Regions from separate parts of the Paenibacillus sp. FSL F4-0097 genome, predicted to be linked through region 1. Evidence: riboswitches for the same ligand, from Rfam matches in the RefSeq annotation. Region 1 holds a riboswitch; each other region holds the start of a gene.

Region 1 (6,514 bases):
TAAGAAAATTTCCATAAGAACTTTGAATGTCCCTATAAAAATTAAGAATTGCCCTGAAAGCATTTTGTCGATTTACCAAGACCAAAAATGATACTTTTCGACAAAGTACGACATAATTACTTATTATATACTGATATTAGTTAAAATCATATTAAATTATTAGAAGGAGTTGATCTCATGAAGCAGCCGCTCACGGAAGAAAAGGTTTTCAAGGATCCCGTTCATAATTATATTCATGTACAGGATACGATTATTTGGCGACTAATTAATACAAAAGAATTTCAGCGTTTACGCCGGATTCGCCAGTTAGGTACCTCATATCTCACTTTTCATGGTGCAGAGCATAGTCGTTTTTCTCATTCTTTAGGAGTATATGAAATTACACGAAGAATCATTTCGCAATTTGAGCGCAGCGGATATAAGGATTGGATTCCTGAAGAAAGTTTGCTTACTTTGTGTGCGGCTTTGCTGCATGATTTAGGGCATGGCCCATTTTCACATTCTATAGAAGAAGCTTTTGAAATGAACCATGAGGATTGGACCTGCCGGATTATTTTGGAGGACACGGAGATTACCGAAATATTGCGTGATGTGGAGGAGGATTTTCCTCGTAAAGTAGCTTCAGTTATCTCTAAGACTTATGAGCATGAAATTGTTGTCAATTTGGTTTCCAGTCCGCTGGATGCTGATCGTATGGATTATTTGCTGCGTGATGCGTACTATACAGGTGTAAACTATGGAACCATCGACATTGATCGGATTTTGAGAATGCTTCGTCCTTATAATGGGCGGATTGTAGTAAAAGAATCAGGTATGCATGCCATTGAAGATTATTTAATGTCACGTTATCAAATGTACTGGCAGGTATATTTTCATCCGGTGACGCGCAGCTCTGAAATTATTTTGCGTCAAATCTTCCGTAGAGCTAAAGAATTGTTTCAAGAGGGGTACAAATTTCGCTTTATGATCGCTCCGCTGGAAGATCTCTTTCGAGGAGAAGTAACAGTGAAGCAATATTTAATGCTTGATGAGGCACTGGTACAGACTGCTTTTATGCAATGGACACTTGAAGAAGATGAGTTATTAAGCGACTTGTGTACCCGTTTTATTCATCGTAAACTGTATAAATATGTAGAGATTGAGAATTTGGATACAGATATGATTACGGAAATCTGCAGCAGTTTTGCGGGAGTGGGACTTAACCCAGAATATGACCTAGAGATTGATTATCCGACAGATTTGCCTTATGATGTGTTCCATCCAGGAGCAGCCTTCGACAATAATCAAATTTTACTGCTTGATCGGAATGAGCAATTGCGGGAAATTTCAGAGGTATCGGATATTGTGCGCTCAATAAGCGGAATTCATCGTGGCAGATATCATCTATATTTCCCACAGGATAAGCTGAAAAAAGCCCTTACACGCTTGCCCTCTTCTGTAGCAGAGATTTTTGCAAAATAATACAAATATTTATGGAACTATTGATAAAAACAACAAGGAGTGAGCTTTAAAATGTATCTGTTCGACACACATACACATCTAGATGCGCCTCAATTCGACGAGGATCGCGAGGAAGTTATTGCTCGTGCAGTAGAGGCCGGAGTTAGCAAGATGATCAATATTGGATTTAATCGGGAAACGATCCCTTCAACGATGAAGCTGGCTGAATCTTATGATTATATTTATGCAGCGGTGGGCTGGCATCCACAGGATGCGATTGATATGAAAGAGGGAGACCTCGATTGGATCGCCTCTCTTTGCAGCCATGAAAAAGTGGTGGCCATCGGAGAGATTGGATTGGATTATTATTGGGATACCTCTCCCAAGGATGTGCAGCAGGAGGTCTTCCGCAAACAAATCGGACTAGCCCGTGAACTAAAAATGCCAATCTGTATACATGACCGTGATGCTCATGAAGATGTTGTACGGATTTTACGGGAGGAAAAAGCAAATGAAATTGGTGGCGTGATGCATTCGTTCTCAGGCAGCTGGGAAACAGCAAAAATGTGTCTAGACCTTGGATTTCATTTGTCATTTGGAGGACCGATAACGTTCAAAAATGCCAGAGTGCCTAAAGAGGTGCTTGCACAGACGCCATTGGACCGATTATTGATCGAAACAGACGCTCCATATTTGACTCCACACCCCTTCCGTGGCAAGCGAAATGAGAGTGCTCATGTGAAGTTAGTAGCAGAGGCTGCGGCTGAAATTAAAGGGTTAACATGGGAAGAATTGGCTAAAATTACGTATGCGAACGCACTGGAACGATTTGGGATTGTCTGAAAACAGGAGTAAAACGGGTGAAAAATAGAGAATAGCCGATATATTAAACTTTTTTAATATAAAAACGGCTGATTATTACAATATTTTAACCATATATTTGCTTAAACGTGGTTGAATCGTCCTTTACAACATGCATCAAAACAGGATATCATCTTTTCAGTGATGTGAGCTGTTGTTATTGTGACAGCCATTGATTCATGGATCGTCTCGCTGAGTCTCCGTATGGAGAACGGGGGAACCAATATTGAACTGCCGCATGCCTGTATCTTGAATACGACTAGGAATTGCCGCAGAACAATATTTGATTTCTTCACGTGGTCTTTGGGGTGAATTTAAGGGCAACCGCCGTGAGCGGGTGACCTGAAATAGGGCGTCTCTCTTTCGTCCGAACCCGACAGCTAACCCCGTAAGCGCAAGTAAGAGAGGCAACCTCGTGCACAAACATTCCCGCGTATTCTGACATCGGAGAAGCCACGAAAGAGTCCTCAAGAGAACTCTTTTTAGGCTTCTTTATTTTTGAATAAACTGAATGTTGCCCGCATACTGTTATATAACAGGTGTGGGAGTAGCTGTGCCGAGCAGGCGATCCATGAGCAGGAGACGCTAAGTTAATACGTGCGTATCCTGTGACAATCTCAAATAGTTTCGTCAAAGAAATTCAGTCCTCATGATATACAAATTGACGACGAGGCTATGTAAGGAGGATGGAGAGAATGGGCTTATTCCAACCAGAGGTATCCCATGATTCGCAGTCATCCAGCAGGTCTTTCGCATTACGGTGGGAGCAAGTAAATACTCGCGTACTTTTACTTGCAGGTGTGATTTCAATCGCAATCGCGCTGTTAATTCTGCTGTACGTACACGGTCAAAGTAACAAACAATTTGTTTTAGTAATAGACGGGCAAACACAGACACTTGAAACGCGAGAAGCACTTCTTGGTGATGTGTTGGAGAAAGAGCAAATTTCGCTGCAGCCGCATGATGAATTATCTTTAGGTCTGAGTGATGAAATAAAAGACGGTGACCGTGTCGTTATCAATCGTGCGCAGAAATTTAGCCTTACTGCGGACGGAGCAACAAAAACGTTATATACGACCGAAGACACTATCGGTCAGGCGATTGACAAACTGGGTATCAACCTAGAAGGCTATGATAAGATTTTTCCTTCGTTAGACACCACCATCTCTGCTGACATGGAGATTAAGATCGTTCGTATCAACAAGCAAACGGTACAGCGAACAACTAACTTACCTTTCCGTGTTATTAAGACAGCAGATCCCTCCCTTACTGTGGGAACAGTTAGAGTGGCACAGGCAGGCAAACCAGGCGTCATGGTTCAGCATATTGAAAAGATCTATCAAGACGGAGAACTGGCCTCTATGCGCATGATCGGCAAGGAAGTACAAACGGTAACAAAAGATAAGATCATTGCCGTTGGTACTAAAGCACTTCCTAAGCCTACTGTAGTTGCTAAAGCTACAACAACTTCCAAATCAAGCACTACCTCCAAAACGACTAAAGTTAGCGCTAAGACTAAGAACGTCACAAGCAAGGCTGGCGTAGACTTTGAGTACAAGAAGATGATTAAGAACGTCTCCATGACAGCTTATTCGTCAGAAGAGCCAGGAATAGGTACTAAAACTGCCTCCGGAACACGCGTAACGGAAGGTCGTACAATTGCAGTAGATCCGAATGTAATTCCTATTGGCTGGTGGGTTTATATCGATGGGCTTGGATTCCGCCGTGCAGAGGATACGGGCGGTGCCATTAAAGGCAATAAAGTGGATGTCTATTATGATTCCCTGAGCCATGCTCGTAATTTCGGCCGTAAATCACGTACCGTATATGTGATTGGACCTGTGAAACCAGAGCTTAACTAGAACTGAAGCTTTTGCAAAAAATCCTTTGATAAGCTATAGTGATGATAACCGTTAAGGAACGCTGGATGATCATTTCGTTGATCGCAGAGCAACCGCTCATCACTTATACATTCTTTAACCAAAAGAAGAGGAGCGAATCCTCTTCTTTTTGCTTTTTTTGGAAGGAGTCAAGAAATATGATTAAGGAATTAATCGTCGTTGAAGGCAAAAGCGATACCGTAGCCATTAAGCGTGCTGTGGAAGCAGATACGATTGAGACAGGCGGCTCTGCTGTAAACCGGACTGTAATTGCGAAGATTGCGCTAGCTATGGAACGCAGAGGGGTTATTATTCTTACGGACCCGGACCATGCCGGGGAGCGAATTCGTAAAATCGTTTCAGCGAAGGTGCCGGGCTGCAAGCATGCTTTTATTCCGGAGAAGGACGCAACTCGAAAAGGGGATATCGGTGTAGAGAATGCATCGCCAGAGGCGATTCGTCATGCGCTGCGTAATGTACATACCTCTTTTGAAGGAGCACCTGCTTTGATTGGTATTGATGACCTTATGGCCGCTGGAATGCTTGTACACCCTCGGGCTGCTGAAAGACGTATGGCGCTTGGTAATTTGCTTGGAATCGGATATTGTAACGGCAAACAGCTGTACAAGCGGCTGGCGATGTTTGGGATTACGCGGGAGGAATTTGCCGGGGCTCTCGCCCAAATTGATCAGGGAGGCATTACTTCATGAGTGGTAGAGAGGAAATTTCGACTCCAAAACGGACCAAAGAGATTATTCAACGTTATGGATTCAAGTTCAAGAAAAGCCTGGGACAGAATTTTTTGATTGATCAAAATATTTTGGACAAGATTGTAGACGCTGCTGGACTAGATAGCGATTCTGGGGCGCTGGAGATCGGGCCGGGAATTGGAGCGCTGACGGAGCGTCTGGCACTAACAGCCGGTGCTGTAACTGCCGTAGAGATAGACCGTAGACTGATTCCAATATTAAAAGACGTACTTTCCCCTTATCCCCATGTTAAGGTTCGTAACGATGATGTCCTCAATGTGAACTTGCAGGAAATGTTCAAGGAAGATTTCACCACTGTGAACAAGGTCAGTGTGGTTGCTAACCTGCCTTATTATGTGACTACTCCGATTCTGATGAAGCTGCTTGAAGAGAAGCTTCCCCTTGATAACATCGTTGTAATGATTCAGAAGGAGGTTGCGGAGCGTATGGCTGCATCTCCAGGTGGAAAGGAATACGGAAGTCTTAGCATTGCCGTGCAGTACTACAGCGAGCCTGAGCTCGTCTGTATCGTGCCGCGTACGGTATTCATCCCTCAACCTAATGTGGAGTCTGCTGTTATCCGTCTGAAGGTTAGAGAGCATCCTCCGGTAAAGGTGGAGAGTGAGAAGCATTTCTTTGAAGTGGTTCACGCTTCTTTCACACAGCGCCGCAAGACGATTGCTAACAATCTGAAGGCTCGTTACTTCCCTGAACAAGGACGTGAGCAGCTGGAGGCTTTACTCGCAGAAGCGGGTATTGAACCGACCCGTCGCGGAGAAACACTCAGTCTTGAAGAATACGCCCGCTTAAGCGGTGTTTTGCTAGCCGCTGGAATTGAATAAGCAATAAGAAACGGTTGTTGTCTTAAAGGACGACAACCGTTTCTCGTAGAAATATAAGGATGTTATTCTGGTGGAGCATTATACATTCTTATATTTAAAAATATGGCGAGTTATGAACCAACTGAGGCCTTTGCCCATACGATGGGGTAGAGGTGGTGGTTGTAATGAATTTAGGAGACTTGGTCGTTCGCAAATCTTATGGCGGTGATTTAACATTTCGTGTAGATAATATCGTGCAGGATAGAGCCGTCATTAAAGGCACAGATTTCCGCCTGTTGGCGGATTCTCCCCTGGATGACCTGGTTCAAGTGCCTCCTACCCGAATAACGGAACGGGGACAGCAAGCACAAATCAAAGCGAAGGAATCACTGACACAGCTGCGGAAGGACCGTCAGGAGCAAAGTCAGCGGAGCGGGGGAACCCTAACAGAGGGGACATGGGCTCCACCGTCCAAGGAAGCTCCTTATTTTGAAGTGCCGGGTAAAGTACTGCATCTGGATGGCGATCCGGCATATTTGAATAAGAGCCTTAGCTTATACGAGCAGCTGCGGATTCCCGCTGAAGGGCATCATGTTCATGAATCTGCAATGGCTGATACGTTATACCGGCTGTTGCCCCGTGTACGCCCAGACATTGTAGTGATCACTGGTCATGATGGGGTACTGAAGCAACAGCATACTTACGATCTATATAGTCTGAATAGCTACAAAAATTCGCAAAACTTTATAGCTGCTATTAGGGT
Region 2 (6,514 bases), 2.5 Mb from region 1:
AGGACACCTCCTTTTTTTGAACTTAAACCAACCACTGCTCTCAACTCTAAACTTCGTCTGAACGTTTGAACCGATCCCATTCACGCGTACTTAACACTTTCGGAATAACAGATGAATTTACACGTACGTAGCACATTAGGATTAACAGATGAATTTACACGTATGTAGCACTATAGGATTAGCAGATGATCATGAGTCGATGGTGTTTGATCCGCAGATGATTAGGATACGGTAGCAACAGACAGCGAATGACTAAGATACGGTAACATCACACAGTAAAAGAGCAGGATACGGTAGCATCACTCAGCGAATGACCAAGACACGGTAGCATCACACGGCGAATGACCAAGATACGGAAACAACACACAGCGAATGATCCTGCTTCGGCGGTATCGGACTCAGCAGACCTTAAATGCGGGAAAATCCGTCATTTGGAGTATTATCGGACCGCATAGCCCCTATTGGCGAAAAAAACGCCTTATAAGAGCCAGTTTCTAAGGAATAGCTGCGCTGGTGTCCGATGAGTTGCTGAAAAGGCGATAAATTAGTAAATAGCGTCATTGGGGTCCGAAAGCCTCAGCAGGAGATCATGGTGTCAGCAGCAGTAGCAGTAGCAGTAGCAATAGCAATAGCAGTTGACCCAGCGAATGACTATGCTTCGGCGGTATCGGACTCAGTAGACCTTAAATGCAGGAAAATCCGCCATTTGGAGTATTATCGGACATAGCCCCTATTGGCGAAAAAAATGCCTTATAAGAGCCAGTTTCTAAGGAATAGCTGCGCTGGAGTCCGATGAGTTGCTGAAAAGGCGATAAATTAGTAAATAGCGTCATTGGGGTCCGAAAGCCTCAGCAGGAGATCATGGTAGCAGTAGCGGTAGCAGTAGTGGTAGCAGTAGCAGTAGCAATAGCAATAGCAATAGCAATAGCAGTTGACCCAGCAAATGATCATACTTCGGCGGTGTCGGACTCAGGAGTCCAGCAAATGATCATTCTTCGGCGTATCGGACTCAGCAGACCTTAAATGCAGGAAAATCCGTCATTTGGAGTATTATCGGACCACATAGCCCCTATTGGCGAAAAAAACGCCTTATAAGAGCCAGTTTCTAAGGAATAGCTGCGCTGGAGTCCGATGGATTGCTGAAGAGGCGATAAATTAGTAAATAGCGTCATTGGAGTCCGAAAGCCTCAGCAGGAGATCATGCATCTAGCGCAGCTTAATAATCGAGCAGACGTCCATTATCATGCCATTGCCCGTACATTTCATTTTCTTTAGTGTTTGTTATGAATTTGTCTAATTTACTCTTAAATAAATCTGGCTGATGTTTATTGCTTTGGATCGTGTCGATCCGAACTCTTTTATAAAGGGGGGGGAAGGCCCGGAAATTCTCATATACTTGCCTGTCCTCTTTTAGCCTTTGCTCTATAATCTTATCTACTATAAAAGAATCAGGGTTCATATCAGGAAGTATCCGTTTTCCTTCAGCACTCATTAACCCCAGCTTTTCGAGGCGGCGGACCCGTTCTTTGTTCAATTCAGTCCAAGAGCTTTTTTTACTTCGGGGAGAGAGTCTTTGCGCCAGCTCTGTTTCCGAAATTTTCTTTTTCACTCCATCGATCCATCCAAAACACAAACATTCCTCAACTACGTCCAAATATAGCAACGTTTCTGGGTTTGGCGTCATACTAACGAGTACCCAACAAGATTTTTCAGTCTTACAATTCTCCTGCAGCCAAACTCTTAAATCTTCTCTCGTTTTTACTGTAATTAGATTTTCAATCTCCATAATTAAAATACAATTTCCTTTCTAGGTATGGAGTGGGGCAGATTGCCCATTAGTGTTTAAATAGCTTCCGCTGTTACCTGATACCAAAAAAGAGAATAGTCATTCATGGTGGAAGCGTGGCCTAACTGCCGTAACATAGTAGATATATTACCTCTATGATAAGTCCCGTGATTGACGACTTGCAACACAATTTCTGATAGGCGTGTTTGGCGGATTCCGGCGAATGGATTGTCAAGCAGAATGGTTTGCTCCAAATCGGATTGGTTGTGTAACCATTCTTTGTATTGTTCTGATAGCTGGGCAAAGATATTTACGTATTCATCCACAGAATCTAGAATGCTCAAATTTAGCGGGATACTTTGTTGAAAAGCCTCAGGCATAGCAGTGCCTGTTAAAACAAGATACCACATCGTATCAACCGCATAGATATGGCTAAGGGCATGAGCGATGGTGGGAAACGAGCTGTTCACTTCTTGACTTAGCACAGAGGATGGGAGTTCCTTGATTCTCCCCAGGATAGTTTGGTTTGCCCAAGTGTGGTATTTAAACATTTCTACTGGATAATTTGTCATTCGTATGGTCTCCTTTTGAATTGTCATGGATTTGTTTTTGTTACTGTTGTTAATATAAAAGAAGAAGTATGACATCAGACTGTCATACTTCTTCATAAAGTTTGAGTGTGTTTTGAAGCTGCTCTTTTAAAATACCTCGCAATGCAGGGGGTTCGAGGACTTCGGCCCCGCTGCCGAAACTCAGCAGAATGGACCAAAGCCAACGAGCTTCCAATGGCTTATACACAGGGATTCGCATCGTCATGCTTTTATCGGAATGAAATTCCTTGTCGACTTGATGAAACTGATCCAAAGCTTCTGCCAAAGCCTCAGGGTCCACCCGGATTACTATTTCCTCCACCTGATCTACCCTGTTTGAACAGCCAGCCTCTTTGGGTACTTCATGTTGTGATTGAAAGGTATCCTGCGTCAGGAACAAATTCAGCATCCGGGAAAGACGAAACTCCCGATAGTCCTGCCGTGCCCGGCAATAACCATAGATGTACCAGTTGCTATATTTAAAATTAAGCTTTACTGGTTCCATTTCACGGGTTGTACGTTCATTTTTTACACTGATGTAATCAAAACGGACAACATTTCGTTCCGCTATAGCCGCACGTAAAAGAGGAAGTGCGTCAGGATCCGTACGCCGGGTTTCAAGATCCACCGCGAGACTAGAAGTCTGTGGCTCCGTTCCTATCGTTTGCAGCCGTTCAATGGTTCCTTGCGTATGCTCATCTTCAAACACGGAAGAGAGACTGTTAAGTACAGTAATCAGAGAAGTGACATCATACGAACGGAGCAGGCTTTTATCCATTTTATATCCGTCCATAATGCCATATCCACCTTTAGTACCCTGATACGATACGACCGGGATGCCAGCGGCACAAATCACATCGATATCCCTATAGATTGTTCGCTGGGAAACCTGAAACTCTTCAGCCAGCTTGGAGGCAGATAAAACTTCGTGGTTCAATAGCTTGTAGATCATAGAAATCAATCGTTCCAATTTCATGTGTGCATTCCCACCCATTAGTCCATTTCGTGTTACAGCGTGATTATATCATAGATTTTTTCGGGCTAATTTTGGGAGGGAGGAGTTTTGTTGTTGGTGATGAAGAAATATCCTATGACAGAGTCTGACAGAGCCGATTAATTTATTTACAGATTAAATCCGCAGGCTCTGATAAATCATTAACAGAAATAATAGCATCGTTTTTTTTCACAGGTGGGGTCCAATATTGCTCATTCCCAGGCAGGTCATCGAACCATTCGGCGTCCTTTGGACAATCTAGAATCATGAATTTTCCGTATTCCTGATCTCTGGATTGATGGTATTTGAGATAGGCTTTCCCGTTATCAATGGCGAGAATTTCTATTTTTCCTGAGGTGTGGCTCATGGATAAGCGTACTCTTTTGCCAAGTCCTGAGGTTCTAGCTTTGGCTTCTTCTACAATTTGATAGACTTGCTCGAGCGGTAATACGAAATCCCGGTTTCCGGCAACGGGCCGGTTCACAAAGAAGTAGTAGGGTGTAACGCCAGCCCATGAAAGTCGGTCCAGTAGTTCCCCTAAAATAATGGGATCATCGTTGATGCCTTTGAGGATGGGAGTCTGATTTACGACAATTGCCCCTGCGTTGTGGAGAGCTTTAAATGCTTTTTTGGCTTCAGGTGTGATTTCACGAGGATGATTGATGTGCGCCATAACATAGATTCGTTTGTCTTCGGTAGAGTAAGTACGAATCAGCTCCAGCAGCTCTTCGTCTTCAGAGATCCGCATCGGATTAAATACGGGAATTTTGGAACCTAGTCTAATGATCTTAACATGCTCAATGCTTCTTAGATTTTCAATAATGGATCTTAGCTTCGGTGTGGAGAGAATTAAACTGTCCCCGCCCGTAAGAAGTACGTTGTTAATCTCCGGATTCTTTGCGATATACTCCAAGCCCGGAGAGACATCAGCCATCGCCTCTTTCACGTCATTTCGGAACAGACGCTTACGGAAACAGTAGCGGCAATAAGCCCCGCAGACCTCGGATACAATCAGTAGTGCAGTGGTTCTATACTTGTGCTGACAACCAGGTACCACATAATTCGTGTCCTCATCGGAGGCGTCCCAGCGCCCATACTCCAGCAGTTCACCTTCGTTAGGAATAACCAGCTTACGGATGGGATCATCTGGATCATCCCAGTTAATCAAAGACAGATAGTAGTCATTTACACGAAAAACAAATTTGTCTGTAATTTCTTTCAGATTCTCTTTTTCCAGCTCAGACAACATAGCTATTTTGTTAATATCCGTGAAGTACTTTACCTTTTGCACGTACATCTCTCCTTTGTCTCGTAGTGTGAGAAATGAGGGAGCCTTAGTGTCAAAGGCCAATCTACTGCCAGCAGGGTCCAAAAAAAGCACAAAAAGAGACCCTTAGCAAGGGTCTCTGGTTATGTAAATAACATGAAAAGCAGACCCATCCACTGCTGACGAGGTTAGCTGACGGACTCGGGTAAGATGGTACCCTACATTCTAATGCTCAATGATTCGCCCCAATTAACTGGTTCCCCCGCTTTTCAACTGTAAAAGTTGGAAATTAAGCGTAGATAAAGTATACCCTATCAAGTTTTGAAAAGTCAAAAGAGAATCCTAGATTCACCTTCAATTGCTAGCGCTACTTCCGCCGAGTAGTTTAGGCAACAGCGTTAGCAGCTTCTCCCGGGTTAACGCATCACTAGAGTTCCATTTGCTTCCGTCGAGCAGATAAACATGTCCCTGACGTACTGCCGGAAGAGTATTCCAAAGTGAACTGTCTAGTAATCGTTCCATCGCAGCTCGCGAGTCTTTGCGTTCCGGAATGAACATGAAGATATGATCTCCGGCGTAGGCAGGCAGTCGTGTTGGATCAACTTCGGCGAACCCTAACTCTTCGTCCAATATGGCTTGGATCTCTTCGGTCGGTTGTAAACCACATGGGGCATAAAGCGCAGTGGAGAATCCGGACATTCCCATAGCATATAGATGATCTCCATGATCATAGACCAAAGCAGAGGCGGTTTCTCCAACTTGGAGAGTTGTCGAGTAAAGCTGCTGCCACATGGCAGCATTTTTGATTGTGAATGACTCCAGCCATGCTTCGGCTTCGCGCTGTTTACCTAGCCAACTGCCTAATGTCCGCATTCGGTTGTCGAGAGGCGCAAATGAATCAAAGGTGAGTGTCGGAGCGATACCAGAAACTGCTCTGTAGGCTCTTTCATCACTATTTGCCAAAATGATCAAATCTGGGTTTAGGGAAGCGGTCAACTGCGGGTCCAGTGGAAACCCGACGTTGGCGAGCTTCTTAAGTCGATGTTTATAGACGCTGTTCCGGGCGAATGCTTCATCTCCACCGATAGGCTTTACACCTAACGCGAGAAGGTCGCCAAGTGTCTCGCCATGATAGACAATACGTTTCGCTCGTTCAGGAATTTCCACCTCATGACCCGTCCAATCCTTGACGGTAAGCTTACGACCTTGCTGATGTGCATATTGTCCGGGTGTAACTCCTGTTTTTTGCCGAAAGCGGCGGCTGAAATAGTATTCATCCGAGAAGCCGACCAGTCTGGCGATTTCCCGCAGTGGTTCAGTCGATTCCTGCAGGAATCGTTTGGAATGATTAATACGCAGATCCGTCAGGTATTCAAGCGGCTTTTTACCCGTAAGCTGTTGAAAGATCGGTGTATACTGCCAGATCGATATCCCCGCCCGTTCAGCCAACTGCTTCACGGTGATACTCTCTGTATAATGCTCCTGAATGAATGTTATGGTCTTTTCTACGGATTCCGTAGGACTTGGCAGGTGTTTGGAAGGGTAATTATGCTCAAAAAGTAGCAGCAGCAATTCTTGGAATTTTAATTGTCGCTTGAATTGTTGTACATCATCGGTATTATTCCTGTTCATGAGCAGCTCTTCGACTAGTCGGATTACCTTGGTGAACGGGTGCACAATTAACTCCCGTCTGCCGGAAAGCAGCTCTCCAGAATATCGTTTAGGATGCTTGGTTGTATAAATTGCTGTAAAGGTGATGAGGTAATAATACAACGTCAGCTCCTGGTTGTTCGTACTATAGGAGATTCCAGGAGATAGTAGATAACATTTATCCGTACTTAGTATCACGCTTTGATCATCGAGGTTCAATTGTCCGT
Region 3 (6,514 bases), 540 kb from region 1:
AGACGGCAATGACAGATAGCCCGTAAAAAAGAACTCCATTTAATGAGATCGAAATTTTTGGTGTTGGCAGAGATTAGACAAGCCCCCCAACTGCAACCTCCCTTACAGGTGAGCTTCAGAATACCATAACGGCAGCCTTCAGCCCCTTCCATTCCATAGTGAATAGGCTCGGGTTCATCCAATACAAATACTTCAATGCGGGATAGTCTGCGCTGGTCCATAGTAGGGTTCCTCCTTAGATTTCCAAAAGCTTTAAGTCTACATGATGAGTGACACTAGCCTTTTCTACACAGGCGAGCATTTCCATTTTATTCTCACAGACTGCGGTATGCTCTAGCCATAGTCGGAACTTCTCTTTCCGTATAACAGATAGATGTAAGGGAAAGGTGCTGCGGGATCTCAAGACATACCAACCGGCGCTTACATCTTTCCAAGGCTCCTTGAAGGCTGTAAACCACGGGAGTTTTTGATGCGATGACCAATCCTGCTGCTGTTGTTGTTCTCGAATTTTTTTATATATTTCATATACAATCTTAGAGTCTAAACAGTCTTTACAAGAAGAAGGTGTACTGAATTGGCGAAGGGCTTGGATCTGGTTCTGGCCAAATGCATAACCTACAATGTACCTGTGATTATTTTCTTCGAACCACAAGGCCCCGAAACAAACGTAATTTAGACTTATCGGCTCAAGCAGCCCTTGATGTATCCCTAAATAATAGTGCTTCAAAACATTCACCCCATCCAGCGTGCTATCACCTAATAGGCTCAGGTAACGCAAAAACCGCAGCAAGAGGAGGACCTCTGCTGCGGTTTTGGATTACAGGCAGATATACCTGGGCCAAAGCGTGGCGGATCAAGGGTCTCTCTCTTTACGCTTACGAGGTTAGCTGTCGGATTCGGACGGTGAGAGTCGCCCTACCTATTGAGACTTACGCAGTCTCCTTTGGATTCACCCCAAGTAGGCCAGGTGGCCTGATGGTTCCCCCGTTCCCTGCGAATGCAGGAACTCAGCGTTGATTGTTTTTCATGAATTAGATTCAACCCGAATCATACTCTTTTCAAGATTTTCTGTAAAAAACGGAAAATGTTCTTTTAGAGCGATTTTAACCATATCCTGCCGACTACGACTGAAAAACGAGGTAAATAGGTATTTATGGCGTGTTATCGAGCTCTTTCTCGCTCAACCTCAGCTTCTTGCGTTTCAACCTATAAAGGAAATTTGCAGTATTTTCACCCTAAAAAGGTGAATAAAATCACATGGGTTATAGATAGCGATTAAACGCTCGAAACTCGAGTAAACAAGAGATATAGAGAGATTAGATATCAAGTAAGCGCTATCTAATGGGAAAATAGTTTTTAATTTGCATTATTTTGGCATCATTCAGGTTTTACAAGTCTTCGTGCATAAGAGTATGATTACTCCTGTTTCAACGACAATCGAATATTTGATCCGCTTAATTTCCGATAAGGAAAGCGGGGGAACCAACAATCGGCAGCCGATGTGAGAGTCGGAAGCTGATTATGGGGTGAATCCTGTAGAGGGTGCGAGTGAGCTCGCATCTATACAGGTAGGGCGACTCTCACCGCCCGAATCCGACAGCTAACCTCGTAAGCGTATGGAGAGAGGATGAGTGCAATGTGACCGCTAGCGAGCCACAGAGGAGATCCTTTGTGGCTTTTTGCTGTGCTCTTAGAAGCAAAGCATTTATGGAGGCCTCCCCCAAGAGGTCGCTAAATTCATCATTAGCGGTATTTGTTAGGCAGCGTCTAATGACGTGACACAACCGAGCTTTAGGTTGTGCCCGAAAATGACGATAGGTCAACATCCTTTCGGAGATTTTCGTTGCCTCCTTGTTGTAAATGAGCAGGAGGAGAAAAAAGAGATGACGGATCAGAATGAATATGTGCTTGTATGTGCGCCTACAAAGGCGGGAGAACATTTCATTAAACTTCTGAAGTTCAGGGGTATTAAGATGGCGGGATTAACCAACAATCTGGCTGAGAAAGCTTTACTAGAGGAGCTCGGAATCGAGCAGGTTATTCTAGTGGATACCCGCCATCAGAGCACTTGGTTTCGCCCATCGTTCCCGGTAGGCAGGGTATATCTGTTTGAGAGCAGCTTTCCGCTTTGCTGCCGCTATATTCAGATGTGCCGTACCTGGACGACACAGCCAATTTTTGTGATTACAAGTTCTATAAATCCTAGATTGGTCTATAAAAGACTTGGTGCGAGCTATGTAATCTATTCCCATAGTGGTGATGCTGATTTTCTAATCGATAGATCACCTCATCAAGGATAATGGAAGGAGTGCGGAAGATATGAGGGATCTGTATATGGTGGCTTCGTTAGCTGTAATTTACGGGTTATTTTATGGCTTTATGCGCTGGTGCGCAGGTGTAGTTGAGGATACGGGGAGGGATAAGCTGTGATTCTAGTAATCGCTGTTACCCTACTGTTGTTTATATATCTGGTTTACGCGTTGATTCATCCTGAGAAATTTTAAGGAGGGGCATTCATGGGCATTTTGCAAATAGTCGTCGTAATTGTAATTCTCATCTTGTTGGTCAAGCCGATGGGGACGTATTTATATCATGTATTTTCTAACGAACCGAATCGTACGGATCGCTGGTTTGCAGGCACAGAGAAAGGTATTTATAAGCTGATCGGCCTGAAAAAACGGGACGGAATGTCCTGGAAGAAGTATGCACTCAGCTTTGTTTTAACTAATATCGTACTGGTTGCTTTCAGTTATATTTTTCTAAGATTACAGCGGGGATTGCCGCTGAACCCGAATGGAATTGCCGATATGGAACAGACGCTTTCATTAAATACGGTGATCAGCTTTATGACCAATACGAACCTGCAGCATTATAGCGGGGAGACGGGACTATCGTATTTTTCACAAATGGCAGTCATCACGATGATGATGTTCACGTCTGCAGCGAGCGGATTTTCTGTTGCGGTTGCTTTTGTCAGAGGGATTACAGGACAGAAATCAGTCGGAAATTTTTTTGAGGACTTCGTAAAAGCACATATTCGTGTATTCATTCCATTAGCTCTGCTAGTTTCATTGGTGCTGGTAGGATTGCATGTGCCACAAACGCTCAAGCCATCGCTTGAGGTCACTACACTCGAAGGGCAGACGCAACAAATCGCTATCGGTCCAGTCGCTTCTTTGGAGTCAATTAAACACTTAGGTACGAATGGTGGCGGCTTCTTCGGAGCCAATTCAGCGCATCCTTTTGAGAACCCTAATCCACTTACGAACGTTCTGGAGATTCTCTCTATGTGGATGTTGCCAGCCTCTTTGCCATATATGTACGGGTTGTTCGCTAAGAACAAACGTCAGGGCTGGGTGATTTTCACAGCAATGATGACCTTGTTCGTTCTGCTGCTGGGGCTGAATTATTATGCGGAAACTAAAGGGAATCCCGCTATTAATGCGCTGGGGATCGAGTCTTCGCAAGGCAGCATGGAAGGTAAAGAGGTACGTTTTGGGATCCCGCAATCTTCTCTGTTCACTTCGGTAACAACGGCAGCTACGACAGGTAGTGTTAACAATATGCATGATACGCTGACACCGCTGGGTGGCATTACCCCTCTGGCCCTAATGATGCTCAATAACGTCTTCGGGGGAAAAGGTGTAGGACTAATCAATATGCTGATGTATGCCATCATGGGCGTCTTCTTATGTGGACTAATGGTTGGCAGAACACCAGAGTTTCTCGGGCGAAAGATAGAAGCCAAGGAGATGAAGCTGATTGCGATTGCTATCCTTGTGCATCCGTTCATTATCCTTGTACCAACAGCAGGTGCGTTCTTAACGGACTTGGGCAACGGTTCCATCACGAATCCCGGATTCCATGGACTTAGCCAAGTGTTATATGAATATGTCTCTTCTGCCGCGAACAATGGTTCAGGATTTGAAGGGCTTGCGGACAATACCACCTTTTGGAATGTTACAACCGGGATCGTAATGCTGCTTGGCCGTTATGTCTCTATAATCGCAATGCTGGCAGTTGCAGGTTCACTGATCCAGAAGAAGCCGGTTCCTGAGACGATTGGCACATTCCGCACAGACAATGGTCTGTTCACCGGAATTCTGATTGGTACGGTAGTGATTATCGGTGCGCTGACGTTTCTGCCGGTCATTGTGCTCGGCCCGATTGCAGAATATTTGACCTTACGGTAGGAAGAGGGAGAACAAGATGAGTACTGTAAAAAGAAAAAAGCTGCTGACGGGACCCATACTCCTAAGCGCTGTAAAGGATAGCTTTATTAAGCTTAACCCGGTGACGTTAATCAAAAATCCGGTCATGTTCGTAGTCGAAATCGGCACGATTATTGTATTGCTTATGGTACTGGCCCCCGGATATTTTAATGCAGAGAAATCGGTAGGCTTCAATATCACGGTGTTGTTCATTCTGTTATTCACAGTGCTGTTTGCCAACTTCGCTGAAGCGCTGGCTGAAGGCCGCGGGAAGGCCCAGGCGGATTCGCTTAAGAAAACGAAACAGGATATCACAGCTAATAAGCTCGTTGGAGGGTCTGTGAAGACCGTTTCTTCCTCCGAGCTGCGGAAAGGAGATATCGTGATCGTCAGTCAGGGAGAACTTATCCCTGGCGATGGTGAAGTGATTGAAGGGCTGGCCTCCGTAGATGAATCGGCAATTACAGGTGAATCTGCACCTGTTATTAAGGAAGCCGGCGGAGATTTCGGCTCAGTCACAGGCGGCACCCGGGTAGTTAGTGATGAGATTAAAGTCAAAATTACCAGTGATCCCGGTGAGTCATTCTTGGATCGGATGATCTCCCTCGTTGAAGGGGCGAAACGTCAGAAGACACCCAATGAAATTGCACTAAATACACTCTTGATCAGTCTGACGTTGATTTTCCTGATTGTAGTAGTGACCTTGCGGCCTATTGCGACTTACCTGGGCGTTGATCTAGATATTCCTGTTATGATCGCCTTGCTGGTCTGTCTGATCCCGACCACAATCGGGGGACTGCTCTCCGCTATCGGGATAGCAGGGATGGACCGCGTCACACAGTTTAATGTCCTTGCTATGTCAGGGAAGGCCGTTGAAGCTGCCGGCGACATTAATACAATGATTCTAGATAAGACCGGTACGATTACTTTCGGAAACCGGATGGCGAGTGATTTTGTGCCAGTTGGAGATGAAACGGAAGCTGAGCTTACGGCTTGGGCAGCTATTAGTTCGCTAAAGGATGAGACTCCGGAAGGACGTTCTGTTATTGAGCTGGCTAAGAAGCTGGAACGCAGCTATGACAGCAAACTTGCTGAAGGCGGAGAGCTCGTAGAGTTTAAGGCTGAGACCCGGATGAGTGGTATAGATCTGCGTGATGGACGATCTGTTCGTAAAGGGGCAGTCGATTCCGTGAAGAAATGGGTACAGTCGAAGGGCGGAGTCATTCCCGCGAACCTCGACAGTAATTCCGATGCTATCGCTCGAATGGGGGGGACCCCGCTTGCTGTTGCGGTAGACAACCGGATTTATGGACTTATTTACTTAAAGGATACAGTTAAGCCAGGCATGAAAGAGCGGTTTGATGAGCTGCGAAAAATGGGAATCAAGACTATCATGTGTACAGGGGACAATCCGCTGACCGCAGCTACTATTGCCCGTGAAGCAGGGGTAGATGATTTTATTGCAGAGAGTACACCTGAGGATAAAATAGCGGTTATCCGCCGCGAGCAGAACGAAGGCAAGCTGGTGGCAATGACTGGTGATGGTACGAATGACGCACCTGCCCTCGCCCAAGCTGATGTGGGCTTAGCGATGAACAGCGGGACCACAGCCGCTAAGGAAGCAGCAAATATGGTTGATCTGGACTCCGATCCCTCGAAGATCATTGAGGTTGTAGCTATTGGTAAACAGCTACTGATGACGCGGGGCGCGTTGACAACGTTCAGTATTGCGAATGATATCGCTAAATACTTCGCAATTATTCCGGCAATGTTCATGCTCGCTATTCCTGAAATGGAAGCCCTGAATGTCATGGGATTGGGTTCACCTAGCTCGGCAATTATATCTGCATTAATATTTAATGCGATTATTATTCCGCTGCTGATCCCATTGGCTATGAAAGGTGTCTCGTATAAAGCGATGAGTTCTACGAAGCTGCTGGGACGTAATATTTTTATCTATGGTTTAGGTGGAGTAGTCGTTCCTTTTGCGGGCATCAAACTTATTGATTTGCTCGTAAGTGTATGGATATAACAACGGATTAACTAATCATTGAAAGGGTGAGAGCATCGTGAATAACAGAAAATCGATTGCGGACGCTGAAGAACAGTTGTCACCATCGAAGGGTGCTAATTTCTTTATCATATTACGGCTATGTCTAGTGTTTGTTGTTCTCTGCGGAGTGATTTATCCTCTGACTACTACAGCGATTGCTCAAGTTCTGATGCCATCGCAAGCGAACGGCAGTCAGCTGAAGAATGACGCTGGAGTAGTAGTGGGTTCAGAACTCATCGGGCAGAGCTTT

What was found. A riboswitch is a leader RNA that binds a small molecule or an ion and turns the genes downstream of it on or off. The one in region 1 is predicted to bind cyclic di-AMP.
Region 2: linked by a shared signal. The riboswitch ahead of MHH86_RS11335 (KamA family radical SAM protein) and the one ahead of MHH86_RS00190 (3D domain-containing protein) in region 1 are both predicted to bind cyclic di-AMP.
Region 3: linked by a shared signal. The riboswitch ahead of MHH86_RS02610 (hypothetical protein) and the one ahead of MHH86_RS00190 (3D domain-containing protein) in region 1 are both predicted to bind cyclic di-AMP.

Annotation. Positions count from the first base shown of each region.
Region 1 covers NZ_CP151965.1:39,587-46,100, forward strand. The annotation lists gene MHH86_RS00180 (HD domain-containing protein) at 178-1,461, shown strand; gene MHH86_RS00185 (TatD family hydrolase) at 1,513-2,283, shown strand; cyclic di-AMP (ydaO/yuaA leader) riboswitch at 2,482-2,711, shown strand; gene MHH86_RS00190 (3D domain-containing protein) at 2,997-4,163, shown strand; gene rnmV (ribonuclease M5) at 4,340-4,891, shown strand; gene rsmA (16S rRNA (adenine(1518)-N(6)/adenine(1519)-N(6))-dimethyltransferase RsmA) at 4,888-5,772, shown strand; gene yabG (sporulation peptidase YabG) at 5,937-6,514, shown strand, end outside.
Region 2 covers NZ_CP151965.1:2,553,858-2,560,371, forward strand. The annotation lists gene MHH86_RS11315 (hypothetical protein) at 862-1,023, shown strand; gene MHH86_RS11320 (YdeI/OmpD-associated family protein) at 1,217-1,786, opposite strand; gene MHH86_RS11325 (DinB family protein) at 1,843-2,358, opposite strand; gene MHH86_RS11330 (YafY family protein) at 2,441-3,352, opposite strand; gene MHH86_RS11335 (KamA family radical SAM protein) at 3,495-4,661, opposite strand; cyclic di-AMP (ydaO/yuaA leader) riboswitch at 4,802-4,943, opposite strand; gene MHH86_RS11340 (AraC family transcriptional regulator) at 4,992-6,514, opposite strand, start outside.
Region 3 covers NZ_CP151965.1:583,546-590,059, forward strand. The annotation lists gene MHH86_RS02600 (hypothetical protein) at 1-221, opposite strand, end outside; gene MHH86_RS02605 (hypothetical protein) at 236-790, opposite strand; cyclic di-AMP (ydaO/yuaA leader) riboswitch at 859-1,023, opposite strand; cyclic di-AMP (ydaO/yuaA leader) riboswitch at 1,442-1,631, shown strand; gene MHH86_RS02610 (hypothetical protein) at 1,809-2,300, shown strand; gene kdpA (potassium-transporting ATPase subunit KdpA) at 2,517-4,193, shown strand; gene kdpB (potassium-transporting ATPase subunit KdpB) at 4,210-6,243, shown strand; gene kdpC (potassium-transporting ATPase subunit KdpC) at 6,299-6,514, shown strand, end outside.